Regions from separate parts of the Saccharococcus sp. Marseille-Q5394 genome, predicted to be linked through region 4. Evidence: riboswitches for the same ligand, from Rfam matches in the RefSeq annotation. Region 4 holds a riboswitch; each other region holds the start of a gene.
The links. Region 4 has a riboswitch for S-adenosylmethionine ahead of OC538_RS12255 (bifunctional homocysteine S-methyltransferase/methylenetetrahydrofolate reductase). Riboswitches for the same ligand answer to the same signal wherever they lie in the genome.
Positions count from the first base shown of each region.

Region 1: another riboswitch for S-adenosylmethionine. It lies ahead of metA (homoserine O-succinyltransferase); the one in region 4 lies ahead of OC538_RS12255 (bifunctional homocysteine S-methyltransferase/methylenetetrahydrofolate reductase).
Region 2: another riboswitch for S-adenosylmethionine. It lies ahead of OC538_RS04635 (aliphatic sulfonate ABC transporter substrate-binding protein); the one in region 4 lies ahead of OC538_RS12255 (bifunctional homocysteine S-methyltransferase/methylenetetrahydrofolate reductase).
Region 3: another riboswitch for S-adenosylmethionine. It lies ahead of OC538_RS09830 (O-acetylhomoserine aminocarboxypropyltransferase/cysteine synthase family protein); the one in region 4 lies ahead of OC538_RS12255 (bifunctional homocysteine S-methyltransferase/methylenetetrahydrofolate reductase).

Region 1 covers NZ_CAMPPQ010000001.1:1,163,991-1,169,734, forward strand. The annotation lists gene OC538_RS05825 (DMT family transporter) at 1-54, opposite strand, end outside; gene OC538_RS05830 (TetR family transcriptional regulator) at 145-714, opposite strand; gene OC538_RS05835 (YetF domain-containing protein) at 856-1,569, opposite strand; gene metA (homoserine O-succinyltransferase) at 1,670-2,578, opposite strand; SAM riboswitch class I at 2,779-2,885, opposite strand; gene OC538_RS05845 (YitT family protein) at 2,939-3,796, opposite strand; gene OC538_RS05850 (AbrB/MazE/SpoVT family DNA-binding domain-containing protein) at 3,994-4,272, shown strand; gene OC538_RS05855 (glycerophosphodiester phosphodiesterase) at 4,362-5,084, shown strand; gene OC538_RS05860 (thioredoxin family protein) at 5,201-5,518, opposite strand; gene OC538_RS05865 (M23 family metallopeptidase) at 5,672-5,744, shown strand, end outside.
Region 2 covers NZ_CAMPPQ010000001.1:920,198-925,941, forward strand. The annotation lists gene acsA (acetate--CoA ligase) at 1-16, opposite strand, end outside; gene OC538_RS04625 (ABC transporter ATP-binding protein) at 18-737, opposite strand; gene OC538_RS04630 (ABC transporter permease) at 751-1,590, opposite strand; gene OC538_RS04635 (aliphatic sulfonate ABC transporter substrate-binding protein) at 1,607-2,590, opposite strand; SAM riboswitch class I at 2,750-2,859, opposite strand; gene OC538_RS04640 (VWA domain-containing protein) at 3,021-4,463, opposite strand; gene OC538_RS04645 (AAA family ATPase) at 4,479-5,654, opposite strand.
Region 3 covers NZ_CAMPPQ010000001.1:2,043,693-2,049,436, forward strand. The annotation lists gene OC538_RS09820 (BCCT family transporter) at 1-157, shown strand, start outside; gene OC538_RS09825 (homoserine dehydrogenase) at 210-1,196, opposite strand; gene OC538_RS09830 (O-acetylhomoserine aminocarboxypropyltransferase/cysteine synthase family protein) at 1,322-2,620, opposite strand; SAM riboswitch class I at 2,742-2,857, opposite strand; gene OC538_RS09835 (glycerol-3-phosphate acyltransferase) at 3,143-3,781, shown strand; gene OC538_RS09840 (sulfite exporter TauE/SafE family protein) at 3,818-4,591, opposite strand; gene OC538_RS09845 (sulfurtransferase TusA family protein) at 4,651-4,881, opposite strand; gene OC538_RS09850 (MBL fold metallo-hydrolase) at 4,907-5,744, opposite strand, start outside.
Region 4 covers NZ_CAMPPQ010000002.1:365,482-371,225, forward strand. The annotation lists gene metH (methionine synthase) at 1-1,754, opposite strand, end outside; gene OC538_RS12255 (bifunctional homocysteine S-methyltransferase/methylenetetrahydrofolate reductase) at 1,747-3,594, opposite strand; SAM riboswitch class I at 3,871-3,977, opposite strand; gene OC538_RS12260 (histidine kinase) at 4,092-4,277, shown strand; gene OC538_RS12265 (biotin transporter BioY) at 4,523-5,119, shown strand; gene OC538_RS12270 (hypothetical protein) at 5,263-5,744, shown strand, end outside.

The DNA.
Region 1 (5,744 bases), on a different contig from region 4:
CCAGACCAACTCGAAAAAGCTTGTTAGCGCAACATAAATCCATGATTTGTTCATAATATTTTCTCCTAACTCGGCGGGTGACTGACTGTCATTCATTTTTATAATGACAAGTCGTCAAAGGCTTATTGCCAATAATAATAGGCATTAATACGCAAGGGCATGCTTTAAGAAATTTTTCACTTCATTCTTTTGTATGACCGCTTCATCTTCCTTGTCAGTGTCGTATAAATAAATTTGTTCCGCAGCTGATTCCACGAGACCAATCACAAGTCTTGCCGTCCTCTCAGGATTGACGGTGTTCCGGATTACACCTTCATCAATTGCTAGTTGAAGACCCTCACTCACCCATTTATAGAAAGGCGCGTATACGGTCTCCCAATTTTTCAAGTGCTCTGTCGATGCTAAACCTGAATAGATAAGTGCTTGAATTTCATGATACTCTTCATTTACTTCGAAAATCGCATCAACGAGCTGCTCCATCCGTTTTGGGAACGGTGCGTTATCCGATACTCTATCCGTCACAATCTCTAACGTTTTTGCGACCATCACTTCGGCTATTGCCGGCATGAGTGATAATTTAGATGGGAAATATAAATAGAAAGTTCCTTGAGCAATCCCTGCCACTTTCACGATATCGGATATCTTCGTCTTTTCGATGCCTTGCTTGCGGAAAACTTCTATCGCCGCTTTTATGATTCTTTCCTTCTTATCCAATTACCGTCCGCCTCCCCACTGAATGACTGTCATTCATTATACCATAAAAAATAAGCAAATCGGGGTTTTTGCTCGTTGCCGTTAATTGAATATGAGGGGCAAAACAAGCTTCCCCTCATATTGAGACTCCCCTTACACTATCTATTTCTTTTCAGTTCGCTGATCAATATGCAATGTGCCGTCAGTTAGTATTTCTGCATAATACACTTGCTCCACTTTACTGAACCCATTTTTCTTCAGCTGTTCATAAACCCATTCTTCAGTCAGCTTCAATTCAGTCAAGTTTTCTTTAATTAATTTCCCATCCGAAATGATTTCAGTCGGTATATATTTCGGCTCATTGCCAGGTGCTTTCACATCTTTGCGTGTTGCAGTCTCTTGGGCCGCCTTTTTCATGACGCTTAACTGGCCGTTCGTTTCGAGAATTGCATAGTTCACGTCTGCAACAGCGAAAATGCTCTGCTCACGGAGCATCATATTGAGATCGTTCAATGTGAGTCGGGCCTTTTTCATGCCTTGTTCACTTATTTTTCCTCTGTGTATAATAATAGTTGGTTGATCATCAAATAAAATTCGCGCTTTTTTTGACTTTACTGTTAAAAAGTTCACAAATACTGTTAATATAGCCCACCAAATCATCGCAATGGCACCATTCAGAAAAGGGGTTTCCGATTGCGCGGAGATCTCACCAGCGATAGAACCGATTGTAATCCCCGTAACATAATGAAAAAAAGTTAGTTGTGAAATCTGCTTTTTCCCCATGAATCTGGCTAGTAGCATGAGAATGATAAAAGTAAAAGTTGCTCTAAACATCATTTCCCAAAAGTCCAACTTTGAAATTACGTCTGAAATCATCTATTCACACCTCCGCTAACGCTAGTGTGTGATAGAACTATGACAATATACGGATGAAAAAACCTGCAAATTCAGTTCATGAATTCGCAGGCTATTATTTTCATTCCCACTCGTAAGGTGTTTCTTGGTAGACATAATAATTCAGCCAGTTTGAGAAAAGAAGATGAGTATGTGAGCGCCACGTGTTCGACGGCTCCTTTGTCGGGTCGTCGTCCGGAAAATAGTTAGCCGGGACGTCAATATCAATCCCTTTCTTCAAATCCCGTTCGTACTCTTCGCCGAGCGTGCATGCATCATACTCCAAGTGCCCGGTGATCATAATATGTTTGCCGTCTTTTGAAAGGATGATGAAGGCACCTGCATCTTCCGAAACCGCCAACAATTGAAGGCGAGGATCCTGGTCAATCTCATCAATTGAGACCGACGTATATCGGGAATGAGGTGCAGTGAACAGATCATTGAATCCGCGTGCCAATTCGACAGTCGAATCAGTCAATCGATGGTTGAAGACTCCGGATAGCTTTTTCGGCAACTCATATTTATCGATGCCGTAATGATGATAAAGTGCGGCTTGCGCGCCCCAGCAAATATGTAAAACGGAAGTTACATTTGTTTTGGACCAGTCCATGATCTGTTTCAGTTCTTCCCAATAGACGACGTCTTCGAATTGAAGATGCTCAATCGGCGCTCCTGTGATAATCAGTCCATCGTAGCGTCTATTCTTGACATGCTCGAATGTAGTGTAAAAGGATTCCAAATGATTTTTGCTTACATTTTTCGATTCGTACGTCGCAGTGTTCAAGAATGAAACATTGACCTGCAACGGCGTATTTCCGAGCAGCCGAAGCAATTGTAGCTCTGTCCTTTCTTTTTCAGGCATTAAATTCAGGATGAGGATATTTAATGGACGGATATCTTGGGTCGTTGCCCGCCCTTCATCCATGACGAAAATCTTTTCTTCTTTCAACAGTTCGCGTGCCGGTAATTGTTCCGGGATATTGATTGGCATTACGTTTCCCCCTTTTTAATATACAAAAGCGAAGGGCGCCCGCCCATAGGCGACAGGCATAAGGCGAAGATGCAGTGTGGCGCTTTTTGCCACAAAGCAGATTTGACTTATGACCCGAGCTTATGGCGCCCGAAGTCTAGACGACAAATAAAAACCCCCGTTCCAACAGATAGGAACGAGGAGTTGCATTTGTTTTATCGTTCTTATCTCTCAAGATTTACATCTTGTTGGAGGTAGCACCTTCCTGCTATTGCAGAGGTTGCTGAAGCTTCATCGGGCCAGTTCCCTCAGCTTCTCTTGATAAGAAATATTCAATTATGATTATTATATCATCTTTAATCGAATTGTATACCGGTTTCTTTAACGATGAACTTTCGCTTTCGAAAAACCGAGTCCTAGAATTTCCGATGCATTGAGAAAAATGACAAAGGACGAAGGCTCAGCGGTCTGAAGCAATTTCTTCAAATAAACGGCTTCGGACTGTTCCACAACGCATAGAATCATTGTTTTTTCGTCGTTTGAATAGCCACCCGTTGACTTCACTTTCGTCAATCCCCTATCGATTTCATTCTGGATAACCGACTGGATCTTCTCTTCGTGTTCAGTAATGATTAGGACAAGCTTCGTGGGCGACGTTTGCAATTGGACGAAATCAATCACTTTGCTTGTAACGTATATCGACATGAGTGCGTATAAAGCGAGTTCAAAATTGAAGACAAAAGCTGAAGTGACAACGACAACCCCATCAACTATCAGTTGGGAGAATCCGCTTGAAATGCCCGTGTATTTCTTTAGGAGTTGGGCAATTAAAGCCGTTCCGCCTGTCGAGCCATTCCCCCGGTAAACGATTCCTAACCCAATACCTAGCATAATGCCGCCATATATAGAACTTAGAAACGGATTGTCGACGGATAACTGAAGGTCTCCCGTCAAATAAATGACAAACGGGACAAAAAAAGTACCTACAATTGTCTTTGCACTGAATTCCTTCCCTGCCAGCAATAGCCCCAGTATGATGAGCGGGATATTGATCATCCATTGCACATATGCAGGATTATATTCGAATAGTTCATATAGGATTGTACTGACCCCTGAAATGCCGCCCGCCGCGATACGCGCCGGCAAGAAAAATATATTGAATGCAAGTCCGACTAGAGTCGCTCCTGCAATGATTTGAATATAGTCAAAAACGATGGGTCTTTTCTGGATGAATGACATGATTGGTTCCCCTTTCTTAGACGACCTTCCTATTCTATCAAAATAAATCACATACTTAAACGTTTTAAAGCGGTTATAAGAGGAATAGAGAGAATAGGAGAGAAAAAGAGAGTATACTAATTTTTTTGTATTTTTATAATTAACTGGTATAATAGTAGGACAAGTAACAATAATACAAAGTTTCAAGGAGGATCATAATGCGTAGCTTAGGTATTGTCAGAAAGGTTGACCATCTCGGCAGGATTGTAATCCCTAAGGAATTAAGAAATACGTTGAAACTTGATAAAGGTGCACCAATGGAAATTTTCGTGGATGACGATATGATCATCCTCCGTAAGTATGTTGTGGATTCGGCTTGTATCGTAACCGGGAATATCACCTCAGAAAACAAGAGGCTATCCAATGGCATGTATATTAGTCCAGAGGGAGCGGAAATCCTGAAAAAGGAAATTGAAGAACGAAAGACTTGGGAATAATCATTTCCCGGGTAAATGGGCAACGGTCAAAAACCGTGCCCTTTTGACGTGAACAAAATGTAATACCAAACGGAATCGGAGGAAGCTAAATGAAGATATTCGCACATAGAGGAGCTTCAGGGAACTTTCCGGAAAACACAATCGCCGCCTTCATGGAGGCTGCTCGTCTCCCCGTTTTTGGTGTTGAATTCGATGTACATATGTCAGCAGATGGAGAGCTTGTCGTGATCCATGATGAATCGATCGACCGCACTTCGGATGGAACAGGATATGTGAAAGATATGTCCTTAGCGGAATTAAAGAAACATGATTTCGGCAACTGGTTTTCACCCGAATTCCTAGGAGAAACAATACCTACACTCGCTGACGTCCTCGAGGTTTTCGATTCGACTGACCACAAATTGAACATTGAATTGAAATCGGATATTTTCCCATACGAAGGAATGGTCGAAAAAGTTCTTGATTTGATTGCGGAGAGACAAATGGAATCGCGCATCATCATTTCATCATTCGATCACAGTGCCATCAGTACCGTAAAGCGGTTTAATCCTCAAATTGAAACCGCCGCCTTATTCATGGAAGTGCTAGTCCACCCAATGGATTATCTCAACAAAATCCCAACTGATGCACTCCATATCCTATTCCCCGCAGCACTTCGTCCGACCATCGCTGAAGTGATAAACAGCGGCATGCCGGTCAGAACATTTACAGTCAATGACAAGACATACGCACAGACCTTGAAACAAGCCGGAGTACAAGCCATCTTCACTGACTACCCGGAGAAATTGTATTCCTTTTTATCTTCCAATTAAAAAAGAACATGGAGATAGATGCCGCTTGAAAAAAGCTCCGCACAGAGCAGAGATCCGTTTCCATAATAAAAAAAAGATATCGCCAATCCTTACTAGGATGGCGATATCTCTTCTCATTATGCGCTCAAACTGTTAATAAACTCCTCAATCTCTTCCTTCGTCTTCCGGTCCTTACTTACAAAACGCCCAACCTCTTCCCCACTATGGAACGCAATAAAGCTCGGAATCCCAAAGACATCCAATTGTTGGCAAATCTCAATAAAATCATCACGGTCTACGTAAATGAATTGATACTCCGGATAATCCGCCTCAATAGCCGGTAGGAATGGTTCAATCACCCGACAATCCGGGCACCAATCCGCTGAAAACATGAACATAGTCCGCTCCTCATTTTTCAACTGCTCAAACTGCTCAACCGATTGTAATTTTTCCATTCGTCCTCTCCCCTTCTATAACATCTCTTCTAAAGTATATCACTGAAAAATGAAACCATCATTTGACGCAACTTCTCTAACGAAAACAAAAAGTAATGAAAACGATCGATCGGGGAATTCTAATCATTCAACAAAGGAGGTTTCCCATTGCGTATCCAATATATAATTGCTTCGATAAGTGCAATATTCTGTCTCTGTCTGTCCATCAACATTGTCTCCGCTTCCG
Region 2 (5,744 bases), on a different contig from region 4:
CTTCCTCATTTGCCATGTTAGATAACCTCCTTCTCGATATGTAAAAGCTCAAGGATTTCTGCTTTTTTCCCCGCTAAAAACGAATCTCCTCGATTCCTCGGTTTCGGTACATCAATCGATAATTCCGCTTGCAATGTCCCGGGCTGACCACCGAGGATAAAAATCCGGTCGCATAAGTATAGAGCTTCGTCTATGTCGTGTGTAACGACTACCATCGTTGTTAAACGGTTCTGTTGGATTTTCAATAATAAATCTTGCAATTGCATTTTAGTGAAGGCATCCAATGCACTAAAAGGTTCATCAAGAAGCAAGACATCGGGCTCTCCAATAAGTGCACGGGCAATTGCGGTTCGCTGTGCCATACCTCCGGACAAGTCTTTCGGATAATGAGCGTCGAAGTCAGACAAACCGACAAGATTCAAATACTCATGGACGGTTTCTTGTTTCTCCTTCTCATCTTTCGCCCCGAATAAAATATTCTCTTTTACTGTAAGCCAAGGCATCAATCTTGGCTCTTGAAAGATCATCCCGATTGGCTGATCCCCTACACCCCCAATTTCAATTGCCCCTTCATAATTCTGATCAAGTCCCGATAAAACGCGCAGCAATGTACTTTTCCCACAACCACTCGTTCCCAGAATTCCAACAGTTTCCCCTTCCTTTATTGAAAATGAGATGTTGTTGAATCCTGCAAGCCCGTTATTGAATGTCCTCGTTGCCTCTTTCACTTTCAACATTGAAACCCCTCCGTCATAGTTGGTTTTGTAGATTGTCTTGCCACTTCAATGCACGTGATTCCAATGCTTTCAACAGGGAATCAGTCGCTTTCCCTAACAATGCAAACAAAATAATACTGGCAATAATGAGCTCCGGTGAGTACGTGTTCTGACCAACGACAAGTAAATAGCCAAGGCCTTGACTGGCACCCATCAGCTCGGCAGCAACGACGAACATCCAGCCCAATCCGACACCGCTGCGTAATCCTACAAGAAATGATGGAAGTGAAGCGGGCAGGATGATACGACGAATAATTTGCAACGGTGTGAAATGATAGATCTTACCGACTTCAATCAACTTCCGATCGACCCCTTGAATACCCGAGACGATATTCAAATAGATCGGAAAGAACACACCGACAGCGATTAACATCACTTTGGATGACTCTCCAATACCCATCCACAGGATGAACAACGGAACCCACGCTAGTGAGGGAATCGAGCGAAAGGCTTGAATTAATGGATCCATCAACTGTTCAAACCATTTAAAATAACCAACGATGGATCCAAGTACAACCGCGGCAATTGTTCCTGCCAGAAACCCGATCAGGACACGAAAGAACGTAATTCCTACATGTCCCCAGAGTGTGCCTTCTTGGGCTAATTCGATATTTTTTTGCAAAATGGTTGTCGGAGCGGGAAAGACATAGGCATCGAGCCAATTGAAACGGACAGCCGCTTCCCAAACGACTAAAAGAATGAACGGAATGATCAAGCCAAGCGCTAAACCCCTCACCTTATTTTCAAAGTTTACTTTGACCAACTTTTTTCCTTTCACTTTAAACAATTCTTTTTCGTCAATATTGACCGTCATGTCTATTCCCCCTAATTCATTCGATTACTTTTTTTGCAAACTGATCATTAATCAATTCTTCGACAATCTTTGTGACATCCACATTGCCTTTAATTACGTTCTCTGATTGCAACACTTCACCCGCTGCAGTTAACGCTTCGATTTGCTTTGAGCCAGGGATTGAATCCGAAAAGTCGTTACGTTCTAAACTCTTTTGGGCCACTTCTAATGGCATCTCTGCTTCTTGTGCAAGTATATCGGCTGCCTCTTCCGGATTTTTCATAACCCACTTCCGCGCTTTTTCGTACACCTCAATCACTGTTTCTACGACTTCAGGATGTTGTTCAGCAAAGTCTGATCGGACATTCAGTGTTCCGTACGTATTTTTTTCATGGTCTCGTAAAAATAATTTGGCACCAGAATCGACTTCAACTTTTGCCATATGTGGATCGAGCCCTGCCCATGCTTCTACTTGACCCGTTAGAAGGGCGTTAGCTCCATCAGAGTGCTGCAAATTCACAATTTCCAAGTCCTTTGATGACAAGCCAACTTCCTGTAACGAACGGAGAAGGAAAATATATGGATCCGTTCCTAGCGTCGCAGCTACTTTCTTTCCCTTCAATTGTTCAATTGACGTGATGTCTGAATCCCCTGTTGCCACAAGTGCAGTCCATTCAGGCTTTGAATAGATATAGACTGATTCAATCGGAGAACCGTTTGACTTGGCAATTAACGCAGCAGCTCCAGCTGTCGAACCGAAGTCGACACTTTTTGAATTTAGGAATTCAAGTGCTTTATTACTTCCGTGGCTGAGTACCCATTCCACCTTAATCCCTTGTTCTTCAAACGCCTCTTCTGCCCAACCAAATTCTTTTAACGCTAGGCTAGTTGGTGAGTAATAGGCATAATCCAATACAACTTTATTTAATTTCTTTTTTTCTATCCCTTCACCAGATGAGCAAGCTGTCATTAGGACCGTTGCACCCATCACCATTAGCAGTAAGACAATCAATCTTCTCATGTTCATTTCCTCCTAAATTCATTTTTATATTGAAATTCAATTCAATCCAATTTGTAATTGCACCGATTGGTATAGTCGGATTTGAGCTTATGAATAACTAGATTTTTATTTATCCATATGAAAAACCCTCTTCATAAGAAGAGGGCTGCAGAATTCCTCCTCTTATCTTCCAGGCTCAAACACCTGTAGGATGTAGCACCTTTACAGAAATACATCTGTTGGTTGCCGGGCTTCTTCGGGCCTATTCCCTCCGCCACTCGTAATAAGAGTTGTATGTAGTTGTTAAAATCATTTTTATTGCTTCAACTGATTGAAAATTAGTATAAACATATATAAATAAATTGTCAACCTTATAATTCATATTATATTAATAATTCAAATTGATATTCCGTATCGAATTGTTACTCCCCGCCCCTTTAAAGTGCCTCCTTTAAATTTCAAATGCAGCATGACTTCCCTCGTCTTCAAAGTCTTTCACCATGACAACTTTATCGGAAAACTGTTCCGCAGTGTTTGTGCTGTTACCTATAATAAAGGATAGGACATTAAAGACTTTCTCTTTTTTCTTCTTACTGAACTCTTCAAGGAATGAATCTTTTATGCTGTCTTCACCGTCCGTAACAAACACTACATCAGCTTTTTTAAAACGGCTTTCACTAATAACATTTAGCGATTTACAAAGGGGTAAGGAAAAATCCGTCCCACCGCTCAAGAAGGTTTGTGCCAGCTTCACCATATCTGAAATCTTTATTTTTCCCTTTTCATATGTAAACACTTGTAAGCGCGTGGAAAATAAAATCAAACAAAAATCCCTTCTCTGCTTTCTGGCAATCGACATGAGGGCTAACGTGAACCCTTTGGATTGAGTATCAAGGTGTTGCATACTACCTGACTGATCCAAGCAAAGTATGATTGGACCTTTCCCAAGTACCTCTTTTCCTTCCTGTTCATATATCATCGTCTGACCTTCTACAAACCGACGAAGAAAGTCGTTCCTCGTTATTGGATGCATGTACAATCCCAGCTCCATCGGCAACAATCGTTCAATATTGGAGCCTATTGTTACTCCGCTTCTCCCCATTGCCTCGCTATATTTGACCTTTTGTTTTTTTCGGGCTGCCTGTTTGAATCGACCAGCCCAGTCTGCAATTTCTTTCATTTTTTTATCGGAAGCTATCTTCTCTGCTAGCAATAGTTGGTCTCGTAGAGGAACTTTTTTCAGTTCTGCATCCCCACTGCCAGCTCGGGTGCCCCCAAGTAAAGAGTTAAGAGCCTCCTTCACCTGCACTGTTTCTTGCATAGCTCGAACCAATGCTTGTGAAAAGCTATCACAGTTGCCTTGGAGCATCTGTTGCAATTTCTCATCGAATCTATCCATGGACCTTGTAATTTTCTCTTCTATTGCACGACTTCCATTTTCCGCCTCTTCTTGCCACTCCTGTCTTTGGAGTAGCCTTTGCATTGCGAGAATTTCCTGCATCTGCTCATCAAAATCTTCATCTTCCTTTTTTTGGTCAATGAGCCATTGGTTCACCATCCTCCCGATTTTGATCGTGCCGATAGCTGACGACAAATCATCCAAACGGGTGATGCCTCGATAGGTAGCAAAGTTTTCATCCTCCATGATTCTTTCCATGAGTGATTTATTAATCTTTAGGACACCGTTAATGTCACCTTCAATAATGTCAGGTTTCATTTTGTATAAGGAAGCCCAAATATCTGCTAGTAATGAATCGAACATCGGTAGTATACCTTCAGCTCTTACCTGTTGAAGTCCCGATGACATATCGAAAATCTCTCTGAAACGTCTTTTATCGAACGCGTCCGTATTCAAAACCGATTGATTGCCATTGTAATTTTTATGACTCTTCACAAAGATTATCCCCTTTCACATTTTAAAAAAGGTGCTGGCAGATTCCTTCTGTTCATTTCGAGCATCAAAATACCAAGGCTCTAAAATCTTATTCAAGATTTCATGTTCCATCGAAGTCAATTTATCAAGTAATGCGTCGATATCAGCCTTCCGACTATGATAATCACTTTTGAGTTTTTTTAAATCTGCCACTAAGGTTTTCATTTTATGAGTCGCCTCCATTCCATACTCGGTCGTAGGATCCTGAAGTACAGTGTAGAACACTTCATTTGCCTCGTTTTGTATGGAATGAAGGATCTGAGTAACGACATCTTGTGAATGATTTCGGATAACGGAAGACACTACATCTTTTTGGTCCACCGTTTCCCATAGGACATTTTCAAGGATGACAATGTCGGATACATTCACAACTTGTCTCTGGCTTATCAACGCCTTCGCTTGAAGTATGGACAGCGACTGTTTAAAACGCCTGTCCGAAGGGCGTATCCCTTCGTCACGTAATTCATTTCGAATTTCCGACAGTATTTCATACACTTCATCCGGTATTGAAACACTGTCCGTCAACAACTGAAGTTGAATCAATTCGTCCATCGTCATGGAAGGCAAAAACTGATTCCTACCGGTTCCCTTCATCATCGAAACAAAATTCGTTTGATCTGCGATATAATCCAACTCGAACCGTAGTAAGAACCTGTCAAATAAAGCTTCCAGCCCTTCCCCTTCTTCAGGGTATTCGTTAGAAGCCCCAATAACTGAAATTAAGGGTGCCTTTCCGGGTGTTCCGGAATTATAGAAAACTCTTTCGTTTATAAGCGTCAGCAAGCTGTTCAAGATTGCAGAATTGGCTTTAAAAATCTCATCCAGGAAAACAAGATTGGCTTCCGGCATTTTAGATGCTGTATTCCGCTTGTATATGCCTTTCTCAAGATCTTTCAACGACAACGGGCCAAAAACTTCTTCAGGTGTGCTGAACCTAGTTAGTAACCATTGGAAGTATTCTGTTCCGTGTATGATTTTTGCCAACTCAACAGCCAATGCAGATTTCGCAGTTCCGGCGGGTCCAATCATGAGCATATGCTGTCTCGAAAGCAGGGCGACAAGAATCCCTTCAACCTCGTTCTCCCGTTCAAAATACTTCGCAGTAAGTGCCAGTCTGATTTCCTGTAACTTTTTCAAATTCGCCATAGTCATTTTCTATATCTCCTTACCTTTTGTAATGTGTATAATAATTTCTTCACATTACAGTCTGAAGGATACTAAGTCATTTTAATCTGCCGATGA
Region 3 (5,744 bases), on a different contig from region 4:
AAATGGATTGACTGCACTGCAAAACACGATCATCATTGCCGCTCTGCCGTTTTCCTTCATCATTTTGCTGATGATTTTCTCACTACTCAAAGCGTTGAAGAGCGAACTGCCTAAGAGTGAACGGCCGAGGAGAAGAAAAGCGAAAGATACCATTTAAACAGCATAGAAAAAAGTGGAGGACGGAATCTAAAGATTCCTCCTCCACTTTTTTAATTTGGCACCAGGACTGCTTCGTGTTGGCGAATGATATGCAGCAAGTCCGCAACCATCGCGCTTCCTGTCGGATACATTCCTGCACCCGGGCCAACCAACGTCAATGGTCCGAGATATTCGGTATTTACGATGACGGCATTGTCGACACCGTCAATACTGAAAAGCGGGTGATCCGCTCCAATTAGGACAGGTCCTACCGTCGCCTGCAGCTTCCCTTTTTCATCCTTCCAAATATCTGCCACGTGACGATAACGGAGATCGCCTTTGGTTGCATCATTGATATCAATTGATTCGAGATGATCGATTCCGACGACAGGAACGTCTTCCCAGTCAGGCTGCCTGCCGAAAGCGAGCGCGCTCAAAATCATCAGTTTACGGAAAGCATCCGTGCCATCCACATCATCTGCAGGGTCTGCTTCCGCGTAACCATTTTGCTGTGCATGTAACAGTGCTTCTTTGAATGAAGACCCCTCATCGCGCATTTTCGTCAAAATGAAATTTGACGTCCCATTTAAAATGCCTTGGATCCGTTTAATCCGGTCGCCTACCAGCAGATTGGTCACAGTCCGGATGATTGGCACCCCGCCAGCAGTCGTCGCTTCGAACCCGACTTGCACGTTCCGAAATTCGGCATGTTTCCTTAACGCAGGTCCGTGTTTTGCAAACATTTTTTTGTTCGCAGTTATGATGTGGCACCCTTTCTCAATCGCATCCGACAAATACGTATAAGCAGGTTCTTCCCCGACAATCGCTTCAAGAACGATATCGATTTCAGGGTTCCCTAATATATCCTGAATATCATCTGTAAAATTTGCGCCTGTTATCGGCAGGCGTTCTTTCGCCTTGTCTTTTACAAGGATGGATACGACATCAACGGTGAAACCAGTGCTCTTTTTAATTTCTTCCCGCTTCTCTTGCAGGATTCTATAAACACCTTCACCGACCGTACCAAAACCGAGTATGGCCACTTTAATTGACGGCATGAAACCACCCTTTCTGATCTAAAGCGGAGGAGGGCGTTTAGCCCGTGCTCGTAACGCTTCGCTTTTACTCGCAAAAGCCGTTCTATGTGACGGCTTTCGCAGCTAGATGTTAATCATAGCAATAGTTAGCGAACTGCGACAGGCGCCGCTTTCTCAATCGCCTGCTTAAGGTCCGCAATAATATCATCAGTAGACTCCAGTCCGACAGACAGACGGATCAATTCCTCTGGCGTTCCTGTCTTTTTCAAGTCCTCCGCAGACAATTGCTGGTGCGTCGTTGATGCAGGATGGATGATAAGCGATTTTGCATCCCCTACGTTCGCAACATGCGACCATAGCGTAATATTGTCAATCACTCTGCGTCCTGCGTCACGGCCACCTTTAATTCCGAAGACGATGATAGAACCAAACCCGTTCTTCAAATATTTCTTTGCATTTTCATGTGTTGGATGATCTTCAAGACCCGTGTACGTCACCCATTCCACAGACGGATGAGCCTGTAGGAATTCAGCGACTTTCACGGCATTTTCGTTATGGCGTGTCACACGCAAATGGAGCGTCTCCAGCCCTTGAAGGAAGTTGAATGCACTGTCCGGATCCAAGCAAGGCCCGAAGTCGCGGAGCAATTGGACGCGGAGCTTCGTCGCGAATGCAGCTCCCGCCGTGTCAATGCCGTATCGCAAGCCGTTGTACGTTTCATCCGGCTCCGTGAAGCCAGGGAACTTCCCTCTCGTCCAGTCGAATTTCCCTGCGTCGACTACGACGCCGCCGATAGTCGTTCCATGGCCGCCAATCCACTTCGTTGCGGAATGAATGACAACGTCAGCACCAAACTCGATTGGGTTCGATCCGTATGGGGATGCGAATGTGTTATCGATGAGGAATGGGATTTCATTTTCATGCGCAATGTTTGCGACCGCTTCGATATCGAGCACTTGAAGGCTAGGATTTCCGATCGTTTCAGCGAAAATCGCTTTCGTTTTATCTGTAATCGCAGCACGGAAGTTTTCAGGTTCGTCCGCGTCCACGAATTTCACATTGATACCGTAGCGTGGAAGCGTAACGGCGAATAGATTATACGTACCGCCGTAAAGATTGCCGGCAGCGACAATCTCGTCACCCGCACCCGCAATATTGAGAATGGAGAATGCGATTGCTGCCATTCCCGAAGACAGAGCAACTGCAGCAGTTCCACCTTCTAAGAGTGCTACCCTTTCTTCAAAGACAGCAACGGTAGGATTCGTAATTCTTGTATAAATATTGCCTGCTTCTTGCAAGCCGAATAAGTTTTGGGCATGTTCAGTATCACGGAATACGAATGCAGTAGTACGGTGGATTGGCACAGCACGGGAACCTGTAATTGGATCCGGTTTCTGCCCTCCGTGTAAGAGAAGAGTTTCTGGTTGAAGTGGTTTGTTTGTCATTGTCATTACCTCCAGTGGTTTTTTAAGATGAAAATGATGCAGTGCGGAGGCGTTGGGGGTTTTGGGAATAAAAAAATAACCCCTTTCGCTAAGAGAAGGGTTACGCTTTCGCTTATTCCTCCTCTTATCTTTCAGACCGTTTTCACGAATCTGTAGGAAGTAGCACCTTTGCAAGTTCATCACTTGCCGGTTGCCGGGCATCGCAGGGCCTAGTCCCTCCGCCGCTCTTGATAAGAGTTTGGTTATTCAGTTTTTCATCTTGTTGAACAGTATAGGAGACTATTTTTTAAAAGTCAAGGGGTGAATTTATTTTTTTCTGAAACTTGCGCTTTATCTTCGATGTTATAATAGTTGTAGAAGTCGGAATGACGGATTGATGAAGCGGGTGGATACTTTGAGCGCGGGAGTGGCTTCTTAGAGCGCGGATGCAGCCTTTTTGAACGCGCAGCCAGTTGCTTTGGACGCGATTCAGCCAAACTAGAACATCGGTGTATATGACTATATTATTTTTGGGGGATTCTTATGACGTTATGGATTATAGCTATCATAATTTGTGGATATTTGGTCGGCTGCCTTCATGGCTCGACAGTCGCTCGTTGGATTTCGGGGGTTAATTTGAAAGAAACCGGTGTTAAAAATGCCGGAGCGTCGAACGCGATGATCGTTCTTGGAAAACGGTATGGTGCGCTTGTTGCATTGATTGATATTGGCAAAGGCATCTTCGCGGTCATTGCTGTAAGGCTGCTAGCTGGACATTTCGGACTGCCTACGGAATACATCACTTTGTTATTATTCGCTGTCGGAGCTGCTGTTATATTCGGCCATAACTATCCGTTCCATATGAAGTTCAACGGGGGGAAAGGGACAGCAACAGTAATCGGTGTATTATTTGCGATTGACTGGCGGTTCGGACTTGCCGGGTTCATTCTATTCATTCTAGTGGCCATCATATCTGACATTCTTGTCTTTGGCGTTATCATGTTATACATCACTTTATTGGCCATGGCCGTTTGGTTAGATGGATATTGGCCAATAGTAATTGCAACCTTACTTTTCTTGATGGCAATCTGGAAGCATATCGAAAACTTGAAGCGGATTCGCAAAGGGACGGAGCCACGCATTCGCACATCATTCAAGAAAAAACAGAAGCACTCGGAATGAGGCTTCTGTTTTTTCGATGAGATTGCCTTTTATCAATCAAAAATCCAACCAGATCTTCACAGCGGTCCCTAAAATCAAAACTGCCAATATCCCCTGCAATACTTCCGTATTCATCTTCTGTCCTGCTTTTGCCCCGAGTGGCGCGGCGAGGATGCTCGCTACAATCATGACAGCTGCCGGACCGTAAAGCACCTGGTCTGTCACGATCTTCCCTACCGTCGAACCGATCGATGAAATGAATGTAATGGCGAGGGAAGTAGCAATCGTCATGCGTGTCGGGATTTTCAAAACGACAAGCATGATTGGAACTAAAATGAACGCGCCGGCAGCTCCAACAATTCCAGCTGCAATCCCTACGATGAAAGCGAGCACGGCTGCAAGCCATTTATTGAAAACAACCTGATCCGCCGGAATATCATCCAATCCTTTTTTCGGGATGAACATCATGATGGCCGCAATCGTTGCAAGAATTCCGTACACGAGGTTGATGCTTCCTTCAGAAATCAAATTGGAGCCGTAACCCCCGATAAAACTTCCGACCAAAATCGCGCTCCCCATGTATATGATCAGCGTTTTATTGAGATATCCGCCTTTCCGATATACCCATACTCCGGATATAGTCGCGAAGAACACTTGAATTGCACTGATTCCTGAAACTTCGTGCGCAGAGAATGCGGCAATTCCAAGTAATGGCGGAATGTATAATAGCATCGGGTATTTGATGATTGATCCGCCGATTCCGACCATTCCGGAAACGAAGGATCCTACAAATCCGATGAGGAAAATCGTTATTAGAAATGTCATATCCATCGGTATTTACCTCCTAAATCAGGAAAGGGGTATCTGCTCAGATACCCCCTACCCTACAATCAGCCTTTCTTAATCCAGAATGTGAAGACGCCTGTATCTTCTTCTTTTTGATCAACCATTTCATGGCCGCTGGATTTCGCCCATGCTGTCAAATCAGCGACTGAGCCTTTATCAGTTGTGAAGATTTCCAGGATTTCACCCGTCTCCATTTCCTTCATCGTCTTTCTTGCACGTACAACCGGCATTGGGCATGCCAACCCTTTTGCATCTAATACTTTTGTTACGTTCATTTTCATCTTCTCCTTTTTGATTAAATTACCTTACTGCACAACGATTCGGTCCGATTTCCATTTCACGCTGCGTTTCTTCGTTAGGATTGATTTTCCCCATATTCGTTTGACGGATTTCTTGGTACGCGTTTGGTTGAGGAGGCAAGTTTCCTGTCACCATTTGACGGAATTCTTGTTCATCCTCAATATTCAAGCCGTGGTTATTCGCGAACAGCGTTCCTAACTTTTCCGAAACGCTTCCATCTTCATTCAACTCTTCGATAATCATGAAGTGCGCGGGAAGTACGAGTAGATCTTCCGCCAACTCACGATAACGGCTATACAATGTTTCCCGCAGATCGCCGACCCAGTCCTCCGCCAAACCCGCGAGGTCTGGGCGACCGATGGAGTCGATGAATAAAATATCTCCTGACAATAAATAAGCATCGTCTACGATAAACGAAGTGGAACCGATCGTATGACCTGGTGAATAAAGCGCTTGAATATCGATTTTCGATGTTCCCACTGTGATCACCCGGCCGCCTTCCAACGGTTCGTAATCAAACGTCACTTCTGTTGCATCTTTCGTCGGCAGCCAGTACGTTCCATTCACGGCTTCCGCAATTTTTTTACCACCGGAAATATGGTCCGCATGCAGATGTGTATCGAGTACATTCGTAATCTTTACGTTCAATTGTTTAGCGAAATCAAGGAAGACATCGGTCATTCTTGTTGCATCCACAATGACCGCTTCTCCGTTCGACACAATCATATAAGAGAGGCAGCCTTTTCCGATCCGGACGAATTGATAAATCGCGCCGCCATCCTTCAAGTCACCGACTTTCACCGGCTCCAAATGTTCGCTCCATGCTTTCATGCCGCCT
Region 4 (5,744 bases):
TCGGGAATAGAAGCGTACCGTTCCAACTTCTCTGTATTGACGATTGCGTAATCGAGTCCTGCCTGGGTGCAATGATACAAGTACACCGCGTTCAGCACTTCACGGCCGACAGGGGGCAGCCCGAACGAAACGTTGCTGACACCTAGCGTCGTCAAGCAACGAGGCATCTTCTCCTTAATCAGCCGGATGCCTTCGATCGTCTCAACTGCCGACCCGATGTATTGCGCATCACCTGTTCCGACAGGGAATACGAGGGGGTCAAAAATGATATCTTCAGGAGCGATTCCCCATTTGTTCACAAGCAGATCATAGGAACGTTCCGCGACTTCGAGCTTCCGTTCGCGCGACACCGCCATTCCGATTTCATCGATTGTCCCGACGACGACAGCCGCACCAAACTTTTTCACAAGAGGGAGAACCGCATCGAATCGCTCTTCTCCATCCTCTAAGTTGATGGAGTTGATGATTGCTTTTCCTTGGGAGAATTTCAACGCCTCTTCAATGACATTTTCATCCGTCGAGTCAATGACGAGTGGCACTTTCACCTTCTTGACGACTTCCTGCATGAACTTCTTCATGTCTTCAAGCTCATCCCGATCCGGATTTGCAAGGCAGATATCTAGCACATGGGCTCCGCCGCGCACTTGCGCACGCGCAACCTCCGCCGCCTCTTCGAATTTTTCTTCGACGATCAGCCGTTTGAACTTCCTTGACCCGATGACGTTCGTCCGCTCGCCGATCAACAGCGGTCGCATCGATGACTCATACAATAACGGTTCGATGCCTGAAACGGCGTGCTCATGCCCGTTTTCAGGCTTCTGGCGCGGGGCGAGACCGTCAACCGCTTCCCGTAGCGCTCGGATATGGTCAGGCGTCGTTCCGCAACAGCCACCGACCATATTCAGCCAACCTTTTTCCGCAAATCCTTTCAGCTTCAATGATAAGGATTCAGGTGATTCATGGTAATGACCTTCCTCGTCCGGCAAGCCCGCGTTCGGATAGCAAGTAACAAAGCTTGTCGCCAAATCGGAAAGAGAGCGCAGATGATCGGTCATGAATTCCGGCCCTGTCGCACAGTTCAATCCGACTGAGAGCGGCTTGATATGCTCGATTGAAATATAGAAAGCTTCGATGCTTTGACCGGCCAACGTCGTTCCCATCGGCTCGATCGTTCCCGAAATCATTACAGGTAGCTCGATGCCCGTTTCGTCAAACGCTCGCTTGATCCCAATCGTTCCCGCTTTCACATTGAGCATGTCTTGGCTCGTCTCCATTAATAAAAGATCTGCGCCGCCTTCGATTAATGCTTTTGCTTGGACGTAGAAATCGTCGGAAAGCTTATCGAAAGTAATGCCCCCTGTGACGGAAAGCGTCTTTGTTGTCGGACCGATTGCACCGGCGATGAAACGCGGCCACTCTGGTGTCGAGAAGTCGGCTGCACACTTTTTCGCGATTTCCACAGCCTTTTTATTAATTTCAGAAGCCTTATGGCCGAGGCTGAATTCGTCCAGTACGAGGGGGGTGCCCCCGAACGTGTTCGTGCAGATGATATCCGCTCCCGCCTCCAAGTAGGAACGGTGGATCCGGTCCAAAATATCCGGCCGTAAAATGTTCAGATATTCGTTGCACCCGTCATATTCCTCTCCGCCGAAATCGTCTTCTGAGAGGTCCTCCGCTTGCAGCATTGTGCCCATCGCTCCGTCTATGATGAGGATTCTGTTTTTCAGTTGTTGTTCGATTGGGTGTTTAGGCATGGACAAACTTCCTCTCCTTTTCCGCGTCTAACTCTTTAATATGGGTGATCAGTTCCAATGACATGTCATACCGCAGGAACGGTGTAATGATGTAGATGCCATTGAAAAGCTCCGCTGCCGTGTCGATCAGTTCCTTCGCGATTTCGATGCCTTCCGCGGTCGCTTTCTCGCGGTCTTCGCCGCAGGCAGCCATCCGTTCCAGCACCTCTTCGGATAGCTTGATGCCCGGCACTTCGTGATGTAGGAATTCAGCATTCCGTATACCCGTAAGCGGCATGATGCCGATGAAGATCGGCGTATCCAAATGCTTTGTAGCCTCATGTATATCAACGATCTTCTCTTTCGTATAAACCGGCTGTGTAATGAAATAATCCGCCCCGCATTCGATTTTCTTCTCGAGCCGCTTCACAGCACGGTCGAGGACGCGGACGTTTGGATTGAAAGCCGCTGCGACCGAGAACTTCGCTTTTTTACGTAGCGGCTTTCCTGTGAAGGAAATCCCTTCGTTCAGCTGTTTGATGAGCTGCAGCAATTCCATGCTGGAGACATCATAGACGCTAGTCGCTCCAGGGAAATCGCCAACCTTTGTCGGGTCGCCTGTGACGGCAAGGATATCATGGATTCCTAGGGCGTCGAGCCCCATCAAATGGGATTGCAGACCGATCAAGTTATGGTCGCGGCACGTCAAGTGGACGAGCGGCCGAACGTGATGCTCATGTTTCAACATCGATCCCATCGCCATATTGCTGATGCGAGGGGAGGCGAGGGAATTGTCCGCCAATGTGACGGCATCCACGCCGGCTGCATACAATTCGTTCGCGCCTATGAAATATTGTTCTGTCTCCAAATGGCGGGGTGTATCAAGTTCCACAATGACAGTCCGTTCCGTTTTCGCTTTGATGTGAAGCGGCACGTGTTCTGCGGGCTCAGCTTCACGGATAATGATCGGCTTCTGCGGAGTGACGGTCTTTTCCGTCACGGGCTGCAGTCCTGCCAAGTGCTTTTTTGCAGCGGCGATATGCTTCGGTGTCGTTCCGCAGCACCCGCCAATCAGACGGACGCCTTCATTCCGAAGGAGCGCGGCTGCGCGGCCGAAATAATCAGCCTCGGACGCGTAAACGATTCGACCATCCTCAACATCTAGCAAACTTGCATTTGGTGCGGCGGACAAAAATGCTCGATCCGGTATCGTCACTTTTTCAAATGCCTGGATTGTATGGAAAGGACCTAGTCGGCAATTGACACCGACGATATCCGCTCCCAGCGTTTCCAGCTGATGAAGCGCGTCATTCAGATGCATCCCGTTTTGCAATACGCCCGGCTCATCCATTGCGACTTGCGCAATAAGTGGTAGATCCGTCAGTTTCCGCAGCTCGGTGACGACTGTCGATAACTCTTCAAAGTCATAATATGTTTCCAGCAATAGTCCGTCGGGATCGCCTGAAAGCAAGGCGTCTGCCTGCTCACGGACCATCGTCAGTACTTCGGCAAGCGATGCATCGCTTTTCCGTATGCCGCGAAGTCCTCCGATCGTCCCAAGCACATATTGATTGCCGGGTTCCGCAGCGCGCTTCGCAATTCGAATCGCCGCCTCGTTGAGTTCCTTCACCCGGTTCTCCATTCCATAACGGGCAAGCTTCAAGGAATTGGCGCCATATGTATTTGTCTGGATGATATCCGCTCCTGCGTCGATATATTCGCGATGGATTTTCTCAATGATTTCAGGCTTCTCGACGTTCAATTCCTCATAACTGAAGTCGATGCCGTATGAATAGAGCAACGTCCCCATCGCACCGTCCGCCACCAGTACGTTATCTTTCAACCGATCAAGCAATCTCATAAGAAATCATCCTTTCTTCATTCGAAGTCCCGAACCTGCGTCATCAAGCCTGTAAAAACGCATAAATCGCAAAACGGACGCATAAATCCACACAGACACGCATAAACGCGAGCAGACGCGCATAAATCCAAAAATCTACGCATAAACGTCTTCAAAAACGCATAAATCCAGAAACTCACGCATAACCTCATCTTACCAAGACGAAAAATTTAGACTGCAATGAAAAATAAAAAAGCCTTCGTTAAAAAAGAAGGCTTTCAAGCGAATGCTCGCTCCTTCTCATCTGCCAAGCCGAAACAGGCCTGCTGGAATTAGCACCTGACCGTAACCGGCTGGTTGCTGAAGCTTCGACGGGCCAGTCCCTCAGCTTCTCTTGATAAGAATTAAATATGCAGTTGTTTGAATAATTTAAAACATCATATCGTTAAATGTTTGATACATCAATAGTCAAATTATGATAGAATCGGCATATGAACTTAAAATAGAAGGTGAATACGTTGAGGATTTTCAAATTTTCCATTCCGATCGCACTTCTTGTTGCCGGGATTTCCTGGTGGATGCTCCATAAAAACTTTCAGGAAGTTCCAGGGACTTCCAGAGTTTGGATAACAGTAGGCGCAGCTATATTAAGTGGAATCATTGCCCATTTTTTATTTCCGAAAAGTGAAGACGAAGAACGATAAGTCATTATGGACTGCCACCAAAAGTAGAAATCCTACTTTTAGTGGCAGTTTTTTTAATTAAGGAAACCCCGCGTCCAAAGCAAGCCGCTTTGCTTCCAAAGAAGCCACTCCTGCGTCCAAAGCGGACCACCTCGCGTCCAAAGCAAGCCGTCTAGTTTCGTTGGTTAACTCAAAATAAATATAGGTTGACACAAATTGAGTTAACTTTTATTCTATTTACGATAACTAAAATTATGAGGTGGATTATGACAACAGCTACAGTGAAAACAAAAAGCGGGATGAGTGCGCTCAGTCTCGTCTATTGCGGGATGTTTGCGGCATTGATGATGATCGGGGCGAATATTACATTTTTTGTGCCGTTCCTCGTTGTTGGTGGGGTTCCGATAACGCTGCAAACCTTCTTCGCCGTCTTGGCGGGTCTCCTTCTCGGAAGCCGGCTCGGTGCAATTTCCATGACGGTTTACATGGCGCTCGGCTTGGTAGGCGCGCCGGTTTTCGCAAAATTCCATGGGGGCTTCGGAGCAATTCTTCTTCCGACATTCGGCTTCATCGTCTCATTCATCCTTGTCGCGTACGTAGTAGGGAAAATTGTCGAAAAGAACGGTAGTTTGCGCAGTTATGTCATCGCGGCTCTTGTAGGACTCGTCGTAAATTATGTCATCGGCACGAACTGGATGTACTTTGCATACAAGCTATGGGCCGCTGCGCCGGACGCATTTACGTATAAGGTGGCATGGCTTTGGATGGTGCCTCCACTGCCGAAAGACATTCTGCTCTCGGTTCTCGCGGGGATTTTCGGTCACCGGATGTATAAGGTTCTAAGAATCAGGCGTGCACTTTAATATGTACAAAACTGGCTATCTGCAATGTGGAGCTTCCACAGATGCAGATAGTTTTTTTATGGAATCCACCAATAAAACGAATCGTATGCCATTCTCATCCGTATAGTAGAGGGGGATTAATTTCAAAAGAAGAGAGTGTTCATATGATAAATTTATTGCTGTTTTCATTGGTCGTTGGCATCGTTGCCGCAATGATCATCATGCCGTTGACATCCACTACTACAGAAGGGCAACCCGCCTTTAATCGGATCGGAGCGCTTTCTGCAACAGTCGCAGCCGTGGCGGTGCTCACGTTCGGCCTTTATTACGTCACGAATCTCGACCGGAACTGGACGTCGGTGTGGGCGCTGGCTCTCATCGCTACTCTAGCGGGCGCCGTGCTTTCAACCGGGAGGGAAAGAAGTGCCAAGGTAATCCTGTTTTTAGCGGCATTGGCGGGAAGTGCGTTCATCCTAAGTGCGCCACTTTTCAATGCGAATGAAAAATACAAAGCAGTCGAAATGGATCAGCAAGTGGAAATCAAGGCGTTCGACGAAACGAAGACGCCAGCAAGCGTTCCACCAAAATTCGCCCGGAATAAAATGAAGAAGGCGTTCGGTCAAGTGCCGAATACGAGCTATTATGA